Butyrivibrio fibrisolvens: one gene and its partner. The protein of the gene in region 2 interacts with the protein of the main gene of each other region in a pairwise test. Links are inferred from orthologs where the notes say so. Each region holds a gene or a part of one and is shown on either strand. Other genes may lie near its edges. The genes, in order: rlmB and I7804_RS13610.

Evidence for each region.
Region 1: the proteins of I7804_RS13610 (region 2) and rlmB interact in binary tests that used the Escherichia coli proteins (3 or more experiments, as listed by UniProt). The link is inferred for Butyrivibrio fibrisolvens from one-to-one orthologs.

Annotation. Positions count from the first base shown.
Region 1 is NZ_CP065800.1:3,795,410-3,805,931, forward strand. What follows is about bases 5,140-7,968. They hold rlmB (23S rRNA (guanosine(2251)-2'-O)-methyltransferase RlmB), read right to left. Parts: upstream 7,030-7,968; coding sequence 6,250-7,029; downstream 5,140-6,249. Other genes in these bases: I7804_RS15920 (DUF1385 domain-containing protein), read right to left, coding at 5,140-5,648; rpmE (50S ribosomal protein L31), read right to left, coding at 5,780-5,989; I7804_RS15935 (Mini-ribonuclease 3), read right to left, coding at 7,216-7,743; cysS (cysteine--tRNA ligase), read right to left, coding at 7,728-7,968. In the rest of the region: I7804_RS15890 (LytR/AlgR family response regulator transcription factor), read left to right, coding at 1-468; I7804_RS15895 (DegV family protein), read right to left, coding at 471-1,307; I7804_RS15900 (DUF5721 family protein), read left to right, coding at 1,611-2,102; I7804_RS15905 (Hpt domain-containing protein), read right to left, coding at 2,242-2,604; prfA (peptide chain release factor 1), read right to left, coding at 2,719-3,792; prmC (peptide chain release factor N(5)-glutamine methyltransferase), read right to left, coding at 3,832-4,671; more of I7804_RS15920, read right to left, coding at 4,668-5,139; more of cysS, read right to left, coding at 7,969-9,155; ispF (2-C-methyl-D-erythritol 2,4-cyclodiphosphate synthase), read right to left, coding at 9,309-9,875; I7804_RS15950 (AzlD domain-containing protein), read right to left, coding at 9,927-10,241; I7804_RS15955 (AzlC family ABC transporter permease), read right to left, coding at 10,265-10,522. UniProt on the Escherichia coli protein: Specifically methylates the ribose of guanosine 2251 in 23S rRNA.
Region 2 is NZ_CP065800.1:3,254,786-3,265,405, forward strand. What follows is about bases 670-3,596. They hold I7804_RS13610 (NAD(P)H-hydrate dehydratase), read right to left. Parts: upstream 2,975-3,596; coding sequence 1,364-2,974; downstream 670-1,363. Other genes in these bases: I7804_RS13615 (hypothetical protein), read right to left, coding at 3,044-3,596. In the rest of the region: more of I7804_RS13615, read right to left, coding at 3,597-3,691; I7804_RS13620 (redox-sensing transcriptional repressor Rex), read right to left, coding at 3,942-4,589; ribosomal protection-like ABC-F family protein, read left to right, coding at 4,779-6,806; I7804_RS13630 (hypothetical protein), read right to left, coding at 7,018-7,497; I7804_RS13635 (alpha/beta hydrolase), read right to left, coding at 7,869-8,951; I7804_RS13640 (hypothetical protein), read right to left, coding at 9,837-10,253; I7804_RS13645 (GNAT family N-acetyltransferase), read right to left, coding at 10,443-10,620. UniProt on the Escherichia coli protein: Bifunctional enzyme that catalyzes the epimerization of the S- and R-forms of NAD(P)HX and the dehydration of the S-form of NAD(P)HX at the expense of ADP, which is converted to AMP.

The DNA of each region.
Region 1 (10,522 bases), 550 kb from region 2 along the record:
TCCTCTGCTATCGATTATGAAAGTCTGGCTACGGATGAAGAAAAAGAAGTTTTCATCTTCATGACCAAACCCATTCTCAAGAATAGACTCAGAGAAGTTCTTGATATCTGCGAAGAATCCAGATCAAACAAGGAACCGCTTATAGAACTTAGAGATGATAACGGGACCATCTATGTCAATGGCAATGATATCCTTTATGCTCATTGTAAAAACGGCGGAGGACGCATCGAAATAAAGCTTGTAGACGGGCAGATCATAACTATCCTGTCCACTATCTATATGTTCTATGAAGATCTGGAGCCTTTCTATTACCTTCTCCCGGCTTCTGATCTGACGATCATAAATATAAGACACATACAAAAAACGAAAGCCTTCAGTGTGATCATGGATGATGGTCACAAATTCTGGCTTTCGCTTGAATTCAATAAACATATTAAAGAGCAGCTCAAAAAAGAAAAAGGATTGTAATATCAGTAAGTAACGATAATACCACCATCATTTGCATACATAGAGCTTACGCCTCTGGTATCAACTACTATGGCGTCCTTGAATTTCTTTCTGGCAAGGATCATATCACGCACAAGCATGGCTCTTTCGAAGTTGTTACAATGTGCTACTGCAAGAATTCTATCTTCAACATCACGACTTTCCTTCTCTATAAGGTCAACCATCTTCACAAGAGCTTTGCGAATGCCAACTCCCTGTCCTCTTTGAACAATATTTCCTTCTACGCCTTCACATACAGGCTTGATGCTAAGTGTAGCAGCAACAAGAGCCTTCATTCCGGATAGGCGTCCATTCTTTCTAAGTGTCTCGAGATTATCAAGTACGAAAAATGTAGTCATATCATCTCTGAAAGCTGATATCTTTTCTACAATTTCTTCAAAAGAAAGACCCTGCTCTTCATATTCCATGATCTTAAGCGCAATAAGTCCAAGACCGCAGCTGGCAGAAAGAGAATCTACTATAAAGATATCCTTCTCACCATACTCTTCTTCATAAAGGTCTTTGCCAATAAGTGCACTATTATAACTTCCTGAAAGCTTAGATGAAAGAGTAATACAATATACATGATCAGCATCTGTCTTAAATGCCTGCATGTAGCTATCAGGTGAAGGGCATGCTGACTTGGGACATTCCTCACTTTCAGCAACATGTTTAAGGAACTGTGCCTGATCAAAAGTCTCATCATCCATGATATGATAATCGCCTACTTCCAAAGAGAGCGGGACACTCTGAAATCTTGGATCACTATAATACTCTTCAGGCAAATCGCAGCAGCTGTCATATACAATTTTAAAACTCATATATCCTCCGATAAAGCAATGTAGTTCTCATTACTACATAATACCACCTAACATACGATGCGTAAACCAAAACTTGATGTGATGGCACGGCTTTATTAACAGCTGGAGGGTAAACAGGCGGCCGGGGCGGTGCAAGCAGGGCGGTGCAGTATCCTTGAAGTTTTTGTGAGGGAGGCGGATAGAATATAAATCATTGCCGCGCTGTTATTAATGCTTTTGTTGCATGCGTCATAGTATTCTTAAGGCAAAAATGATATTATAATACAGATATTATTTTGGATAATCTTTATTGCGAGGAAAGAAATGATTGTTTTACAGATTACTCACACTAAAAATTTCATGAACACTTTGCTTAGGGGAAGTGATTTTGATGAATTTCTTTTGGAAGAAGCGGTTATTAAGGCCGGCAACTCTTATACAATAGATGGGCATATCAATAAAGAGTTTTATGGAGATCTTGTATCAGAAGAGGCTCCTTATGAGCTATCCAGATGGAGCGATATTAAGAGTGTATGCTTTGAGCTTATCAAAGGGCGTCATACACCTTTGGGATTTAAGTTTATCATGCAGGTTAAGCCCGAGCATACTGATGCGCTTCTTGAAAAGAAGGGATCAGCTCTTACAAGTAGGGATGTAGCATTTGTTATTAATGTTAAGTTTGCAGAAGGTATCACCACTATAACAAGTGCTGCTGCGATTAGAACATTCTCTTTAGATAAGTCTTACGAGCAGATCTGGGATGAGAGCATAAAAAGGTTCCTTGCTTCTCATAATATCGAATTTGAAGAGATATAATACACACTAATCCGAAGAAAGCAGTAAGCATTCTTTTTCAGTATTCTTTTCAGGCATCTGTTTGATATCCAATCGCCGCATATGACGCAAAAAACGCCCGCATAGTATCTGCTACTATACAGGCGTTTTATTAAAAGTATCATTTATATTTACTAAGAATTCTTATAAGCTCGTCATACTTTGGTCTTAACTTCTCATAGACTTGAGGAGCATTATCTATTCTCTCGGGTCTTAAGATCTCAGTTATTTCTTTGATCTGATTAAGAAAACCATCACCTTCCAGAGCAAGGTTTGAGGCTACACCTTTAAGGGCATGAGCTCCCTGGAAAGCTTCTTTGGGATCGTTGTTATCAAGGCCCTTTTTAAGTCTTTCCATACTAGGATCATCTATAAATTTGAGCATGAACTTCTCAACCAGATCTTCATTACCTACAAGACGTGCTTTGACTTCTTCCCAGTTAACGCCCCAGTCTATCAGTTCCTGTTTAAGCTCAGCATTCATGATCAGCCTCCTATACAAGAATATCAGATCACATATCTATCTGAACACCACATTACTAATGTTATGAGCGTATGCTCACAATCAGATCAAAGTATGGTTAGCATACTGACCAGATCATTCCTGCATCTTCAGAAGCTTTGCAGCCTGATCTGCAGTTGTAAGAGCATCTACAAGCTCATCAAGATCACCGTTTAGTACATCTTCTATTCTGTGAAGTGTAACCTTGATCCTATGGTCTGTAACTCTTCCCTGAGGGAAATTATATGTACGGATCTTCTCAGATCGGTCTCCTGTTCCTATCTGACTGCGTCTAAGCTCAGCTTCACTGTCGTGCTGCTCCTGGATCTTAAGATCATAAAGCTTGGCACGAAGAAGAGCCCATGCCTTAGCCTTATTCTGAAGCTGTGATCGCTCTGTCTGTGAATAGATGACTATACCTGTAGGAAGGTGGGTAAGTCTTACAGCAGAGTCTGTAGTATTAACTCCCTGACCACCATTACCTGATGCTCTTGTAATATCCATACGAACATCTTCCGGAGGTATATCGATATCAACATCATCCTCAACCTCAGGCATAACAGCTACAGTAGCTGTAGATGTATGAATTCTTCCGCCGGATTCTGTAACAGGTACTCTTTGTACTCTGTGAACTCCGCTTTCATATTTAAGCTTAGCATAGGCACCGCTTCCTTCAACCATGAAGCTTACAGTCTTCATTCCGCCTATACCTATTTCTTCAACGTTGATAAGTGATGTTCTAAAGCCTTTACTTTCAGCATATTTAACATACATACGATATAGGTCAGACGCAAAGAGCGCAGCTTCATCTCCGCCTACGCCTGCTCTTATCTCGACGATTACGTTCTTATCATCATCCGGATTCTTAGGTATCAGAAGTATCTTAAGATCCTGTTCAAGCAAAGGAAGTCTTTCTGAGTTTTCATTGCACTCATCTTTGAGCATCTGTCTCATCTCAGGATCTGTCTCTTCTTCCAGCATCTGCATGCTGTCTTCTATAGCTTCTTTACACTTTTTGTACTCTAAATACTTCTCAACAAGTGGTGTAAGATCGCTTTGTTCTTTCATAAGTCTTCTGAATCTGTCAGCATCTGATGCCACATCAGGTTCAGTAAGTACCATTCCGATTTCTTCATATCTGTGCAATATAGCTTCAAGTTTATCTAACATAATAAATCCAATCTATTCAATCACATTAATTTACCAAAACTAATACAGGCATCCTCTTACAACTCTGTCATTGCCGCCCAGATCTTTTATGACTTCCACTTCATGGAATCCGCCATCTTTCATAAGGCCAGCAACAGCATCGCCCTGATCATATCCTATCTCCATCATAAGCCAGCCACTTGTATACAGCCATTTAGGTGCATTTTCAATTATGCGTCTATAGAATATAAGGCCGTCTTGTCCGCCGTCAAGCGCTATATACGGCTCGCCCTTGCCCACTTCAGGAGGGAGCGTGGCTATAACATCAGTTCTGATATAAGGTGGATTTGATACGATCATATCAAACTTCTTATCGTCATCTTGTGGAAAAAGATCCGTCTTAACAATTTCAGCTCTATCGCTAAAACCAAGTCTGTCCCTGTTACCTGTCGCAACTTCTATAGCCTTATCGGATATATCTGTCATGACACAGCTTGTATCATTGGTATAATTAAGAATACTAAGCGCAACGCATCCGGATCCTGTGCAAAGATCCATAAAGCGCATTCCGTCAGATAGTTCTCTCAATGCTTCTTCTGCAAGAGTCTCTGTATCCTGATTCGGCACAAGTACATTCTCATTAACATCAAATGTAAGTCCCATAAATTCCTGATATCCTACTATATAGGCAAGAGGGACCCTGGACGCTCTTTTTTCTATAAGTTCATTATACTTCTTTTCTTCTTCAGGCGACACATCCCTGTCTCCATGAACCAGAAGCGTATTATAATCAGTGCCGCATACATATTCAAGAAGAAGCCGGGCGTCGAGCTGATACTCCGGCACACCGGCTTCCTTTAGTCTAATGGATGCATTTTTATAAATATCTGAATAAATCATTCCAGAACATCTTCCTCATCTTCATCAGCAAAATCAAATCCGAAAACATCCTTCTGATAGGTTTTCCAATCGAAAATAGCCTCTACAGAAGCAATACCGACTTCGATCATCGAATCATCCGGCTCCTTGGTAGTCAGACGCTGAAGAAGAAGTCCCGGCTTAGAGATAATAGATATAACCGGATTATCACTTTTACCTGCAAAACGGATAAGTTCGTAGGATATGCCCGAAACAACAGGAAGAAGCAATATACGATACAGAAGCTTCATCGCTACGCTTTCGGTATTGATAAACATAAACAATATGATACTTACAACAAGAACAAATAGTATAAAACTGCTTCCGCATCTTTTGTGGAATCTAGAGGAGCGCTTTACATTGGATACAGTAAGCGGAAGCCCTGATTCGATGCAGTTAATACACTTATGTTCAGCTCCATGATATCTGAAAAGCCTCTTAATATCAGGCATAAGTGTGATAGCAAGAATATACAAAATGAAGATAGCAATTCTTATAATACCCTCAGCTACAGCCTGAAGCGCCTGACTCTGAAGGTAAGTATTCATCCATGCAGACAGTCTTTCGGGAAGTATCAGAAAAAGACCTATAGCAAGCGCAAATGCAAATATCGTAGTTAAAACAGAGAAAAACTTATCTCCATTACCGCCCGTAACAGCATCAGCCGCCTTGTCAGCGCCTGTAGCATCCTCTTCTTCATCCTCGTAAAAGTCCGCAGATCTGTTAAGAGCCTTAGTACCAAGAACAAGTGAATCTATAAAAACAAAAATTCCTCGTATAAATGGAATCCTAAGAAGAGGCGATCCTGATAAAATACCATGATACTCATCTATTTCGACATGTACCTGTCCATCGGGTTTGCGAACAGCGACTGCATAAAGGTCCTTATTGCGCATCATAACCCCCTCAAGTACTGCCTGTCCTCCAATTCCCGAATAATGGGTAATCTTCTTTTTCATATATAGTCATCCCCCATCTAGTAATTTGCAGAAGGTACGCGCTTAGGCGCACCTATAAAAAATGAGGCTGAGGCTCTTGCCTCAACCTCATCATTGGATCCTTACTGAATCTCAAGCAAAGTCTTGCTCTATTAAGCTTCTGTCTTGATGCCGTACTTCTTGTTGAATCTGTCAATACGACCACGAGCTGAAGCTGCCTTCTGCTGGCCAGTGTAGAATGGATGGCACTTAGAACAAATTTCTACGTGAATCTCCTTCTTTGTGGAACCTACTGTGAAAGTATTGCCGCAGTTGCATGTAACTGTTGCCTGATAGAATTCTGGCTGTAAATCCTGCTTCATTTTTTACTCACCTTTCTATATCTGAATAAACTTTCGAAAAATTCCGCATCTTTTTTGAATGCACAATTTCCGACTGTGCTGCTGTCCACATAGACAGCTTTGTAATAATAACATAAATCGTTCAAATACGCAAGTACATTTTATCATTATACTAATCATGGATTGAATGTAAAAGTAAATTCCACATTATGCAGAATTAAGTCTTACGCCTTAGTTTATAAACACTAATGATCGCGACCTGTAAGATCTGTATCTGTCTCTTATTTCTTCATTCTGCGCTGACGTACGATCTCGTATGCAAGGACTCCGGCAGCAACAGATGCATTCAAGGATTCGATCTCACCATTAACAGGGATAGATGCGATCATATCACACTTTTCTCTTACCAGTCTGCTAACGCCTGATCCTTCATTGCCTATAACAAGTCCTATAGGGCCTGTAAGATCAAGATCATACATAGGCTTGCCATCCATGTCTGCGCATACAAACCACATTCCGCGCTTTTTGAGGTCCTCTATGGTCTTAGAGATATTGGTAACCTTTACAACAGGTGTATAGTTAAGCGCGCCTGCAGAAGTCTTGGCCACTGTAGCTGTAAGGCCAACTGCGCGGTTTTTGGGTATGATAACACCATGAGCTCCTGCAACATTGGCACTTCTTATGATAGCTCCAAGGTTGTGAGGATCTTCGATATTATCTAGAATAAGAACAAAAGGAGCCTTTCCTTCAGCTTCTGCCTTGCTGAATATATCTTCTATCTCAGAATAATCATATGCTGCAGCAAAAGCGATAACTCCCTGGTGCTTACCTGTTATAGATATCTGATCAAGACGTTCTCTTGAAACGAACTTAACGATAGTTCCAGCCTTTTTGGCTTCACGACGGATAGTAGATACAGCGCCATCTGTGCATCCATCAAGAACGTAGAGCTTGTCTATAGTCTTACCACTTCTAAAAGCTTCTACTACTGCATTTCTTCCTTCTATAGCAAGAGAATTCTCCGGAACCTCAATCTCTTCGTCCACAGCATCATCTGCCATGTCTCTTACAGGGCGGCGTTTTCTATCGTCTTCCCTGCTGTTATATCTATCTGAGACTCTGCCAAGACTTCTGCCATGTCTTTCGTCTTTTCTATTACCATTCCTGCTATCATTTTTATGATCATTTTTTCTAAAATTACTATTATCTCTCATATATATCTCCAAGAGTAAACTGTTTATAAACTATTATTTCCCATCTTTAGAATCAAGAAGCTTCACACCATATTGTACAAGCTCCAGCACTCTGTCAAGTCTCCCGGCCAGATACAGATAACCACACAAAGCTTCAAGCCCTGTAGCTTTGCGATAATCGATCACCGACTGATTCTTGGCACTTGTGTAGGACTTGGCATTCCTTCCTCTATGATACACTGCAGCTTCTTCTTCAGACAATCTGTCCATGATAGAGTCTATTATAAATGCCTGAGCTGCAGCATTAACATAGTGCACCTTGGCCTTGTTCAGGGTATTGGCAGGCCTGTTGGACTGTTCAGTAACAAGAGAACGTATTATTATCTCATATACGCTATCACCTATAAATGCAAGCGCAAGTGGTGAATACGTTCTCATATCTATCTTCTTAAGTCCGAATGAATCACGGATAACACCTGCAAGGTCAGCTATATCACTGCTGTTTATGCAGGCACTTTCGCAAGATTCATCCATAATTTCACTATCAGGGCCTATATTGTAATCATTCAGACCTTTTTCCATACTACGCCTTCTCTTGTATCTTTGATCTCAATACCTTTCTCAAGAAGCTCGTTTCTGATAGCATCTGCTGTTGCAAAATCCTTAGCCTTCTTGGCTTGTGCTCTTCTCTCAATAGCATCAAGTACATATTTCTCAAGCTCAGGATCTACACTTGTACCTTCTTCAGAAAGAGCCTTAGCATGAGCTATCAGATCAAGTGACAGAACCTTGTCAAAACTTTCTATGATAGCAAGCTTGGTCTTATCATTAGTATCGGCTTTAAGAGCATCATACAATATAGTGATAGCCATTGCAGTATTAAGATCACCGCATACGCTGTCTGCAAACTTTGCTTCAAAGTCCTTAAGTACAGCTTCATCTACAGCTCCGTCATCCTTAAGTTCAGCTACTCTCTTTACAAGCTTATTGAATGTAGCTGCTGCCTGATCAAGTGCATCAAATGAGAATACGAGAGGCTTCCTGTAATGAGACTGCAGGCAGAAGAATCTGTAAACAAGCGGATCATATCCTTTTTCTTTGAGTACAGATACTGTAAGTACAGCACCCTTACTCTTACTCATCTTGCCTGACTGATCGTTAAGGTGATTGGAATGGAACCAGTATTTGCACCATTCATGTCCCAAATAGCTTTCAGACTGAGCGATCTCATTGGTATGATGAGGGAAAATATTGTCAACGCCGCCGCAGTGGATATCGATATATTCACCAAGATGCTTCATAGCGATGCATGAGCACTCTATATGCCATCCGGGATATCCAACGCCCCATGGGCTTTCCCACTTAAGTGCCTGATCTTCAAATTTGGACTTTGTAAACCAAAGGACGAAGTCTGTCTTGTTTTTCTTATTGGCATCCTCTTCTACATCATCACGAACGCCAACCTGAAGAGCCTCTTTCTCGACTTCTGAAGAGAAAACATAATAATCTTTGAGCTTACTGGTATCAAAGTAAACATTGCCTCCGGCAACATATGCATATCCCTTTTCAAGGAGAACTTCAATCATATGGATAAACTCAGGGATGCAATTAGTAGCTGGCTCTATCACGTCAGGTCTCTTATTGCCAACAGCATCAAAATCTGCAAAGAAAGCATCTGTATAGTACTTGGCAATCTCCATAACGCTCTTGTGCTCTCTCTTAGCACCGGCAAGCATCTTGTCTTCGCCTGTATCAGCATCTGATGAAAGGTGTCCTACGTCAGTGATATTCATAACTCTCTTAACGTCATAACCTGCATACATAAGGGATTTGATAAGAACATCCTGCATGATATAAGTTCTGATATTACCGATATGCGCATAATGATAAACAGTAGGTCCGCAGGTATACATAGATACCTTGCCTTCTTCTCTGGGGTTAAACTCTTCTATATTTCTGGAAAGTGTATTATAAAAAGTAAACTTATGAGCCATTTTATTATTCTCCGTATGTAGTATTTTCTGTATTTCTATTAAAATAACCTCATGCCACAAGCAAAGCGAGTGACTAATGGTTCAAATTAGTGGAGCTTGCAACACTAATTTGGTTTTGAAAATGGAACATTTTCAAACTTAACCTCTTGATGATCAAGAGTTCATACCACATCCCGGACAGGCTGCACAGCCTCCGTCGCTTGACGCTTCACCGGTCTGGAATGTCGCATTCCTTGACGGTGCATCCATAGGAGTTGTCAGAAGGCATATAGCCTGAGAAGATATACCTTCTCCAGATCCAGTAAACCCAAGTCCCTCTTCTGTAGTAGCCTTAACATTGACCTGAGTGATATCAAGTCCCAGAACATCAGCAATATTCTGTCTCATAGTGTCAATATAAGGTCTCATCTTAGGTCTTTGAGCGATAATGGTAGCATCAATATTCTCTACTATAAAACGTGCCTCATCCAGCCTTCTGCCAACTTCAGCCAGAAGCTTCATAGAATCAGCTCCTTTAAATTCAGGATCTGTATCCGGAAAAAGCTTACCTATATCTCCAAGAGCTGCTGCGCCAAGAAGCGCATCCATTATTGCATGAACAAGAACATCCGCATCTGAATGTCCATCAAGTCCTTTTTCATAAGGGATGTCAACGCCGCCGATTATAAGCTTTCTGTTTTCTGCAAGGCGGTGAACATCGTATCCCATTCCTATACGCATATATTAAAATCCTTTCTAAAACAACCATTCATGGATAAATGTCTATTCCCTTCATAATACATTAATAAGTACTTCAATTACAAGAGCTGCTCCGCAGGCACATGCAGCAACAGTCAGAAGATTCTTCCTTAGATAGGAAAGAACAAGTGCTGTTACAAGTCCGGCTATCCCTGCTGCAAGGCTAAGTCCCTGCGTCATAAGTATAGAAGGAAAAGTCATCGCTGCTAGTGTAGCATACGGAACATAAAAAAGAAATGACTTTATGAATGGGCTTTTGATCTCTTTTCTTATAAGAGCAAGTGGAACTACCCTGATAAGATAAGTAACTATAGCCATAACCAAAATATAAACATATACATTGTACATAGTTGTCCTCTTTTTTAAGCAGTCTAGTCTTCCGCACTTCTGACAGGGAAAAATACTGCCGCAAGCGTACTTATGATCACTGTTACAATGATGATCCTCATGCCTGATTTGAGATTTTTAAGAACCGGTGCAAAGGTCATAATGCAGGAAAAGAGCATAGCGCATATTACTACGCACATCACAGCCTTGTTATCTCTGGAAGGCGGAATGATGATCGCTATGAACATCCCATATATCGCAAGACCAAGGCAAGCGATAAGTATCGGCGGAAGAATCTGTCC
Region 2 (10,620 bases):
GGATGTATTTCCATGTACGATTATCCCTTAATATACAACCTTGGGATTCTTGGATTAAGATCGCAGGCAAGCTCGTAATTAAAGCGTCCGCTCAAGTTTCCAAGTTCTTCAATTGATATATGCTGATCGCCGCTCCATCCTATAATAGTGACTTCATCATTTTCCAAAGCTTCAGGGATTCTACTTATATCAACCATGAACTGATCCATGCATACACGTCCAAGGATAGGTGCTTTATGACCGTGGATAAGGACATAGCCTTTATTAGAAAGGCTTCTTGGATATCCGTCGCCGTATCCAACAGGGATAGTAGCAATCCTTGTGGGCTTATCTGTAATATAGGTTCCGCCATAGCTAACAGCAACACCCGCAGGTACATCCTTAATATAAGCGATGTGGCTATACAGTCCAAGTGCAGGCGTGATCTTCACTTTGTCTGTAGGAACATCCTCAGAAGGCTTCATTCCATACATTGTAACTCCGGCTCTTACCATATCCATCTGAGCCTGCGGGATACTTATGATGCTGGCAGAATTCGCGCAGTGATGTAGAGGAATCCTAACGCCGTTTTCTTTTTCTACTCTTTCTATAAAAGCTGTGAATATATCTTTTTCTCTATAGCATCTGTAAGGTCTTTCTCATCAGCTCTGGCAAAATGAGTGAAGATTCCCTCAACTTCGATGTGCTTCATGGAGAGCGCCTTCTTAACAAAGAGAGCACCCTCATCATTAGGACGAACACCTATTCTGGACATAGATGTATCAACCGCAATATGAACCTTAACTTTGCAAGTCTCAGACCTCTTTGCAGCTCTTTCTTCAAGCTGCTCAAGCTGATCATATCTGAACACCGCCGGTCTTATATCATTTTCAATAAGGGAATCGTAAGAGAAAGGAAATGTATATCCCAGGATCAGTATAGGTTTTCTGATTCCATTGTCCCTAAGCTCCATCGCCTCTTCGCAGGTTGCACAGGCGTATCCCCAAATATAGTCCTCTGATTCAAGTAGTTTTGCAATTGGTACTGCTCCAAAACCGTAACCATCAGTTTTGATAACTGCGATCATCTTGGTTTCAGGCTTTAAATTGTCATGCATTGAATGCATATTTGAAAGAATTGCATCAAGATCAACTGCAGCACATACCCTCGGGTATTTTAATGCCATCTCCTTAGAAAGATTCTGTCTGCTAACTATTTCATGTGAGTTCATTTTATAAATACGCTTTCTATCTTAATGAATTCAGAGATTGCCCAATGACCATATCTTTTAATAATCCGAGAAAACAGCTCCTATAATCCAAAGACAGTTTCTACGATCAAAAAATATTTTCTATGATCCAAAAACAATTTCTTAATTCTATTATTATTTTTCCGGAAGAACATTTGCAAGTTCCTTTATTATATCACTTGCTGTCATATAATACTCTCCCACTCTGGAAGCCGCACGATTGCCGGCAAGACCGTGTATGAAGGTTCCAATGCAGGCAGTCTGGAAGGCTCCAAGCTTCCTTGAGCTCAAAGCTCCGATTATCCCTGCAAGCACATCGCCTGATCCTGCAGTTGCCATGCCACTGTTACCTGATATATTAACATACATCTGCCTCTTACCGGCTCCCGCCACGACAGACCTTGCATCCTTACATATTACTACACAGTTATAATACTCCGAAAGTGCCAAAGGCCACTTCAGCATATTTTCCTTAACATCATAGACCGTAACAGGCTCAGGACGTTCATCGCCAAATGCAGCATTGTAAAGCCTTGCAAACTCTGCAACATGAGGAGTTATCACAAGCTGCTTGTCTTTAGAGTCAGAATAGGCTCTTGCAAGCTCACTTATATGTCTATCTTGTGCTATCAGAGTAATAGCATCTGCATCCGCAACAAGGAACTTGTCATAGTGTTCTAGTACGATGCTAAGGATGGCCTTAGCAACCATTCCTGTTCCAATCCCTGGGCCTATAACTATAGCGGACGCCCACTTCATGTTTTCAATAAGTATATCTCTGATCTTGTCTATATTGCTGTCAGTCTCAATATTGGCATATGAATCAAACATTGCCTCAGGAATACTGCTCTTAATAGCTTCTACATTAGCAGGTGTCGTAAATACTTTGACCATACCGGCGCCTGTATGGAACGCTGACTTGGAACACAGAAGGCATGCGCCCGTAACCTTATCGCTTCCGGCAATGACTAAAACCTTGCCGAATGTTCCCTTATTACCATAGCCAACTCTCCTTGGAAGAAGGTCTTCGGGACCCTCATCAAAGAAAAAATATTCAGGAAGATTCCCAAGAAAACCGTCCACTGTAATACCGACATCTTCTACAAATAACTGCCCGCAGTACTCAGTGCCGGGGTACAGCAGCTGTCCCATCTTGGCAAAATTAAATGTAACAGTAAGGTCCGCCTTAACAGCAAGAAGATGAACACTTCCCGTATCAGTATCTATGCCGGATGGAATATCAACAGCAACAACAAGTGTAGACTCGTCCTTGAGCTTCTTGCATTCATTGATATACATTATAGCTTCGACATATTCGCCTTCTACATCTTTGGTACATCCGATTCCAAGGACAGCATCTACTATGATATCCCATTCCATTTGTGATTTGGTGGCTCGTACATTGGAAAAAGTGTCCATTGGAATATTGTACGCCTCTGCGCATTTCTTCTGGGATGCAGTATCAGGGTTAGAGTCCTTGTCATCAACAAGAGCTATCTGCACTCTGTAGCCATGCTGATACAAAATCCTTCCGATAGCTATCCCGTCACCGCCATTGCCGCCGTGTCCTGCAACGATCAGAACATTAAAAGCTCTGGAAGTGTGCATAGCTCTCTTCCACTCACCGATTCTGGCAGCAACAGCCAGAGCAGCTCTTTCCATAAGCACGATGGATGGAACCCCAAAGTGCTCTGAAGTATTACGATCGCATGTTTTCATTTCTTTGGCTGTTACTAAATACTGCATATGTCCCCTTTTTGCTTATTATGAATGAGTCAGTACTAATTATTGACCAATTACGAATAAGCCAGTACATTACGTCTGTATGGATCCTGACCCCGGAGTTCTGATCCTGTGATTTCTCTCGGGATCATATTCCATATCGAATATATCTATAACTTCAGGTCCGAAGATATCATGCATATATGAATACAGGTTGAAATTCTCCATCTCACCTTCCTGAAGTCTAATGACCTGTTTCTTGAGCTCTTTTCTCGTATTGGATAGCCACTCATCGATCTCGTTGATCTCATCTGTATTGCGATGAAGTCTTTCGTAGCATACAGACATGGATGCAACCATAACCTTATAATTGAGCTGATATATCTCTCTGGGAAGCCCCAAAAGCTGATCTTCAAGCTCTTCGATCTGGGAATTGCAATCTCCTATAAGTCTCTTCCTGTCATCAAGTTCCTTACCCGCGGACTTATCGCCCTTATTAAGCCTGTCAGATATGCCTATTACTTCATCAAGAAGTGTCTTCTTAAGGCGCTTTATATCCTTGATCTTTTGCTTGAACCTAGCCTGCTCATCCACAAGCTTATTAAGCTCATCGGCAAGAGTCTGCAGCTCATCACTAACACCCTCTTCACCAAAGAGCATCTTCCACTTCTCATCAGTTGTTACAATTGGTATATTCTTGCCAAGTAGAGCCGGCATATAGACATCTTCTTCTCTGGACATAGCATCCTTCCTCTTAGGCACGACTATATCTCAAACAACGAAAACCTGCATTTAGTATTTCGGATAATCCCCCGATTTAATTTAGAATATACTAAAACTCTTCACTTCGACGGACCGGTATATCCAAAGTCTTTAGAGAAAGCTCTATACTTATTATACTATATTTCATCAATATAAATGACAGGCCGCCGGAATCACCTAAGTCCCGGCACAGCCTGCCAATCACTATCGATTTATATATTGCCCAAAATCACTTCTTACCGCCATGGAATCTTTCATAACGGTTAATGTTGTATGACAGCTTCATAAGGCTGTCTGAAAGATGAACATTCTCAACCTGAACATTCTCCGGAACATCAAGATCCACATGAGCAAAGTTCCATATTGCCTTGATGCCTGCCTTAATAAGTCTGTCGGCCATTGGGACTGCCTGCTCCTTGGGAATTGTGAGAACTGCGATATCGATATTGTTCTTCTTGATAAAATCCTCGATCTCTTCTATCGGACGTATCTCAACATCGCCAATCATCTTGCCTTGAAGAGCCGGGTCACGGTCAAATGCACCCTTGAAAACAAATCCTCTTGTTGAAAAATTGGTATAACCCGCCAGAGCTGTACCAAGATTACCCGTTCCTATAATGATGAGCTGGTGCTTCTTATCAATGCCAAGTATCTTACTGATCTCATCATACAGATACTCTACATTATAGCCATAGCCCTGTTGTCCAAATCCACCGAAATTGTTGAAATCCTGCCTTATCTGTGAGGCTGTAACCTTCATTATGTCAGAAAGTTCCTGAGATGAAATCCTCTCTACTCCGCTAGCCTTAAGCTCACCAAGATATCTGAAATAACGGGGCAGGCGGCTGACTACTGCCTGGGATATTTCTTTATCCATGCGCCTTCCTCCTGATCTGTTATTATTGTTAATTTTGTATCACTCTATAATTGTAGCGAATCGTTAAACTTTAGTCAATTGAAATTATATCCTAATCAGTGTAATATATTGCTGTTATGAATAAAATACAAGGCCAGCCATTTCAAGACTGAGCCTGCATTTCAAAGCACAAATGATGCGAGGTATATCATGTTACTTTCATGTCACAATATATGTAAATCTTTCGACGGTAAAGACATCTTAAAAGGTGTTTCTTTTCACATAGAAGCAAATGAAAAAGCAGCTATCGTCGGTATTAACGGAGCCGGCAAGACTACACTTTTAAAGATAATAACAGGGCAGCTGTCACCTGACGAAGGCGAAGTTGTTTTTGCCAAGGATACAAGTTTTGGATACCTGGCACAGAACCAGAACATAGATTCAGGCAATACGATCTATGATGAACTTAAGCTTGTCAAAAAAGATACGATAGAGCTTGAAGAGAAGATCCGCGAAGCTGAAGAACAGATGAAGGTCCTTACAGGAGACGACCTTACAAAGCTCATGAATGACTACACCGCAATGACTCACCACTTCCAGCTTATCGACGGATACGCCTGGCAGAGCGAAGTCGCCGGAGTAGCCAGAGGTCTTGGCTTTACAGATGAAGAGTTCGGAAAGTCCATCAGTACCCTCTCCGGAGGCCAGAAGACAAGAGTTGCCCTTGGTAAGCTCCTTCTCCAAAAGCCTGACCTTATCATCCTTGACGAGCCCACCAACCATCTTGATATGAATTCCATACAGTGGCTTGAGACCTATCTTCTCAACTACAAGGGCGCCGTACTGATCGTATCCCACGATCGTTACTTCCTTGATAAGATAGCAGGCAAGATCGTCGAGATCGACCAGACAAAGGCCGGCATCTACAACGGCAACTACTCTTTCTATGCTACAGAAAAAGAAAAGCGCCGCGCTATAGCATGGCACGCCTACATCAATCAGCAGCAGGAGATCAAGCACCAGCAGGAAGTAATCGATAAGCTTAAGAGCTTCAACCGTGAGAAATCCATAAAGCGTGCTGAGAGCAGGGAAAAGATGCTTGAGAAGATCGAGCGTATCGAAAAGCCTACAGAAGTTGATGATGAGATGAAGATAAAGCTCACACCATCCTGCGTATCAGGTAATGACGTACTAAATGTAGAAGGCATCTCCAAATCCTTTGAAAATGCCCACCTTTTTGAGAATATATCATTCGAAATAAAAAGAGGCGAGCGCGTAGCGATCATCGGCGATAACGGAACCGGTAAGACCACAATGCTCAAGATCATCAACGGTCTTCTTCCTCCTGATGCAGGCAAGATAACCCTTGGCGTCAAAGTTCACCCTGGTTACTACGATCAGGAACACCACGTGCTTCATGATGAAAAGACTCTTTTTGAAGAAATTTCAGATGAGTATCCAACTCTTAATAATACAGAGATAAGAAATACGCTTGCTGCCTTCCTCTTTACTGGCGAAGACGTATTTAAGCGTGTCGGCGACCTCTCCGGTGGTGAAAAGGGTCGTATGTCACTTGCAAAGCTTATGCTCTCTGAAGCTAATCTCTTGCTTCTCGATGAGCCTACAAACCACCTTGATATTACAAGTAAGGAAGTTCTTGAAAGTGCTCTTAACGGCTATGAGGGAACTGTCCTGTACGTAAGCCACGACAGATACTTCATCAACAAGACTGCTACCAGGATCCTGGATCTTACAAACGGCGTACTTGTTAACTATCTTGGTAACTACGACTATTATCTCGAGCACCATGATGAGCGTATGGCTCAGATCCTTGCAGGTAATCAGTCTGCTACTGCTACCGCTGCTGCAAGCGGAGTACTTCTTGGAGGCCAGAGCGTTTCTAGCTTAGGAAGTACAAATACTTCATCTGCTTCAGGTTCGATCAAAGCTAACAGCTTCCAGTATGCAGGTGACAGTGCCGATGCTACAGACGGCAAGGCCGACTGGAAAGCCCAGAAAGCCGCTGCTGCCCAGCAGAAGAAGAAGGAAAAAGAGCTTAAAGCCTGCGAAGAAGAAATCGCAAAACTTGAAGAGCGTAACGAAGTCCTGAATGAAGAAATGTCCAGACCTGAGATCGCAACAGACCTTGCAGAACTTCGTAAGCGCACGGACGAGCAGGAAGACATAACAGCAAAACTCGAAGTACTGTATGATAAGTGGGCAATGCTTTCTGAGTAATACAGGTTATAGATTGTTATAAAACTAATAAAAAGAGGGTGTTATCTTCTATTCCAGAAGATTCACCCTCTTTAAGTATCACTCAATTTCTTCTATTGTCAGGTCAGGAAAGAGCCTGTCGCTCTTGATCTCGCTGCCGTTATTCTTTGAGCAGAAAGCCACTCCTTTATACTCAATTGTTTCGCCAGCTTTAATGGTAATGACTTCCTTATCAATAAAGTTCAGCGAGTGCGGGATCATCAAATTCAATCTCTTCTTCAGTTGAATATGGTACGCCGTCTTTCACACCCTGAACCAATCTGCATGGACCATCAAGATAATATGCTTCAATCTCGTAATCCACTGGATCTGCCTCTATTATGTAATCTGCTAAAGCTCTGGCTGCCTTTTCTGTGCTTTCATCTCCGGAATTTCCGCCAATAGCAGGGCCTGTAGGGCCACAATAAGCATATAGATAAAACTTCTCGCCATTTTCAGCTTCTGCACAGAGATTATAACTGTACATATTCTCAAAATTTTTGGTTAAATATGAAGGCTCCCCAAATCTAGCCTTTAGCTGTCCAAATGCAAGTGGAATTTTAGATTCCATTTCTTTTGCATACTTAAAGAAATCGTAAATAGCGCAAATATGTGCGCCTCCATTAAACTCCTTTTGTTCTTCCTCTGTCTGAACTCTGAATTTGTATTCCATAGCCTTTTCCTCCTAGTAGTAGTTTTTATGCGACAAATCAATTGTACTATCGATTATTATTCGATTCTTCTAAATCCGACGAAACGACATTTTTATATTACGAAATGCATCAAAACATTTTATTCATCCTTGCGTTTGAAATCCAATTCGAAATCCATATCAAATCCGTCCGGAGCCCAGTTAATAGTACCAGGTTCAATAAACTCAATGTTTATGAACCTCCGCAATCAGAAGTGCAAAATATATGCTACCGAGCTGCTGACAACAGAGGCAACAAAGATCATGAATGATTTCTACAAGCTATTTAAGATCTCCTGCCCTGCAGAGGTGTCGTTGAAACGTGGTTAGAAAAGTTGGTCGGGAACTATAGTTTAAGACTTGCTCTTATCATAGGCGATCTGCTTGAAGAGATTGAAAAGACCGCTCTTGATAGCATTATTATCATGATCTGCGCCTGTAATCTCGTACCAGATGTGGTCAGCGCCGTTAGCTTCTAAAAGCTCATGATACTGCTTTGGATATGTTCCAACTACTGAATCCCTGCTGCCGCAGCAGACAATGAATACATCAGGCTCTACTGCGCCATCTGCAAATTTCATCTCGCTCTCTTCGATCATTCCCTCGTGAGTCATGAATTTATCTGTTGTAGGAACGATTCCCGGTGCTGCAGAGATTGCACATACATAACCAAAGAGCTCAGGTCTTTGAAGCGTGATATAGATTGTCTCTCTGCCGCCCATTGAAAAGCCTGCAAGATAAGTATTTTCTCTACCTGTAAGAATTGAATATTCGCTCTCAATGTGAGGCATCAGGTCATTAACAAGATCGTTGATGAAATTGTCGTAAGGAAGAACGCTCTCGCTATCAAAACCAGGCTGCTGGTAAGGATCAGATGTTGCGTACATGTTAGGACATACAACGATTGTCTCTTCGATGAGTTCATCAGCCGCCATATTACCTACGATCTCTTTGATCCTGTTCTCTCCATCTGAGGAAAAAGAGTACTCGTTTCCAAAGATACCATGTAAAAGATACAAAACCGGATACTTCTTATCTTCGCTATAATCTGCAGGAAGAAGAATACTGTAACCCCTCTCCAGTCCACAGGTTTCAGAATAATAAGTTGCATGTGTGAACTCGCCGTATTCTACATCACCGCGCTTTGACTCGATCATTAATGGACATCTTTCATCAATCTCATCATTAAGAACGAACTCTGTGTCAGCACCTTCTGAGTCATCCTCTGTCTTTATTCCTGAAGCAAAAGAGCTTAAGTCTTCACTGCTGTTATCTGTAGCTACGCTACTCTCCCCGGTGCTATTTGCTACTTCCATGCTTATTTCTTCGTTACTGTTTTCTGCTCCCATACCGTTGTCCCCCTGTGAATTTGCACCACATGCACATAGTGCCGTTATAGCTAATGCCAATATAATTGATATACTTTTCTTTTTCATAACCAGCCCCTTTGAACTGAAAGAATAAACAGTCACAACTAGTACTACTATTATCAAATCATTTGCATGATTTATCATTATAATCATGTAAAAAGCCGCTCACAAGCCATATATTGCTATAATCATGCTATTGGCATTCATTAATTCGAGTTATATCTTTCAAGCTCCTTTTTAATTTCCAAATACTCATCAACTTGTTTTTGGATCTCTTCATCATCATAAGGAAAAAGAGCCAGCCCCTCTGGACTGACCCTCATAAACTTTGGCAAACCCTCACCAATGTTGATTATCCGGGAAAACATACGTATATGAATGTGTTTGGGGAGCAGTAGTTTCAATACTTGATCGTAAAGACCATATCAAAAGCGAAAGCATCAAAAACAATGCGATTACAAATAGACTATACCCAGCATAGAATTTATATTTTCTCCAGTTGATATCTGATTGGATTTCATGGACTCCTTCCGGATCATATATATAAACAACGATATTAGCTCCAGGTTTTAGACCTTTTTCACTGGTGCATACTTCTCCTTCCAGCGTCTTGCCTTTATAATCATAGCTAACATTATATGTCTCATATATCTCACCACACCTACTATTTATCTTAACAATCTCTGTCCCTTTACTATCAATGACCTTTCCTCTAAACTTTTAGATTTCTTATATCTTATTCCTAAAATCAAATTTATAATTGCCCAAAAAATAAATACCGATATAAAAAAACCTATTCCTAAATAACCACCCAATGCTCTCAAAAAACTTCCTCCTTGAAAAAACTATCATTAAATGTCTCTTTATTATTCTCAATAAATTATTTGTTATATTCATAAGAATTATAATAGCTACCAACAGTTACTTTATTTTTATATTGGCTATCATAATTCATTTGGTCCATGCCCCATAAAAAAGCAAAAACATCAATAATATAACTATAATTCCCACAGCACACGCAGCAAATATTTGAAATTTCCTCCATCCGATATCTGATTGAATTTCATGAAGATTATCCGGATCATATACATAAACATCTATCTTATCTCCACGTCTTAACCCTGTTTCATCTGTGCAAACCTCGCCTCGAAGTGTCTGGCCATTATATTCGTAACAAACATCATATGTTTCATATATTTCACCACAGCGGCGACCAAAATAAACTATCTCTGTGTCTATACTATCAATAACTCTTCCTTTAAACTTTTTGGATTTCTTATATTTAATTCCAGAAATCATATCCACCATTACCAAGAGTAATACAAATGGTAAAAATGCTAATCCCCAACAACTTGAACTTGTCATCATATTAACCTTTCTATATTCAAAACAAAAATACAATTGATATATGAGGCCTGCATATATCATAACGATACATAGCTTACCATATAGTATCTTTGTAAATAAATAATAATCGCAGCAAAAAAAGACGTATAATTCATGTACTCACAGGCTATACGTCTTTTTAATACTGCTGTTATTCTTTTACTAAATCATTCAGTTCAGACGGATCCTGTATCTTTCAAGATCTACCTGATCACATTCTAAAAATACTGTTTCGATATACTCTCCGCCATTTGCAAGAATTGTCTTTTTACTGGCTTCATTTGAAGGAATACAGCTTACTCCTATTTCATCAAATCCAAAGCTCTTAAGAAAATCCAGCGCTTTAGCA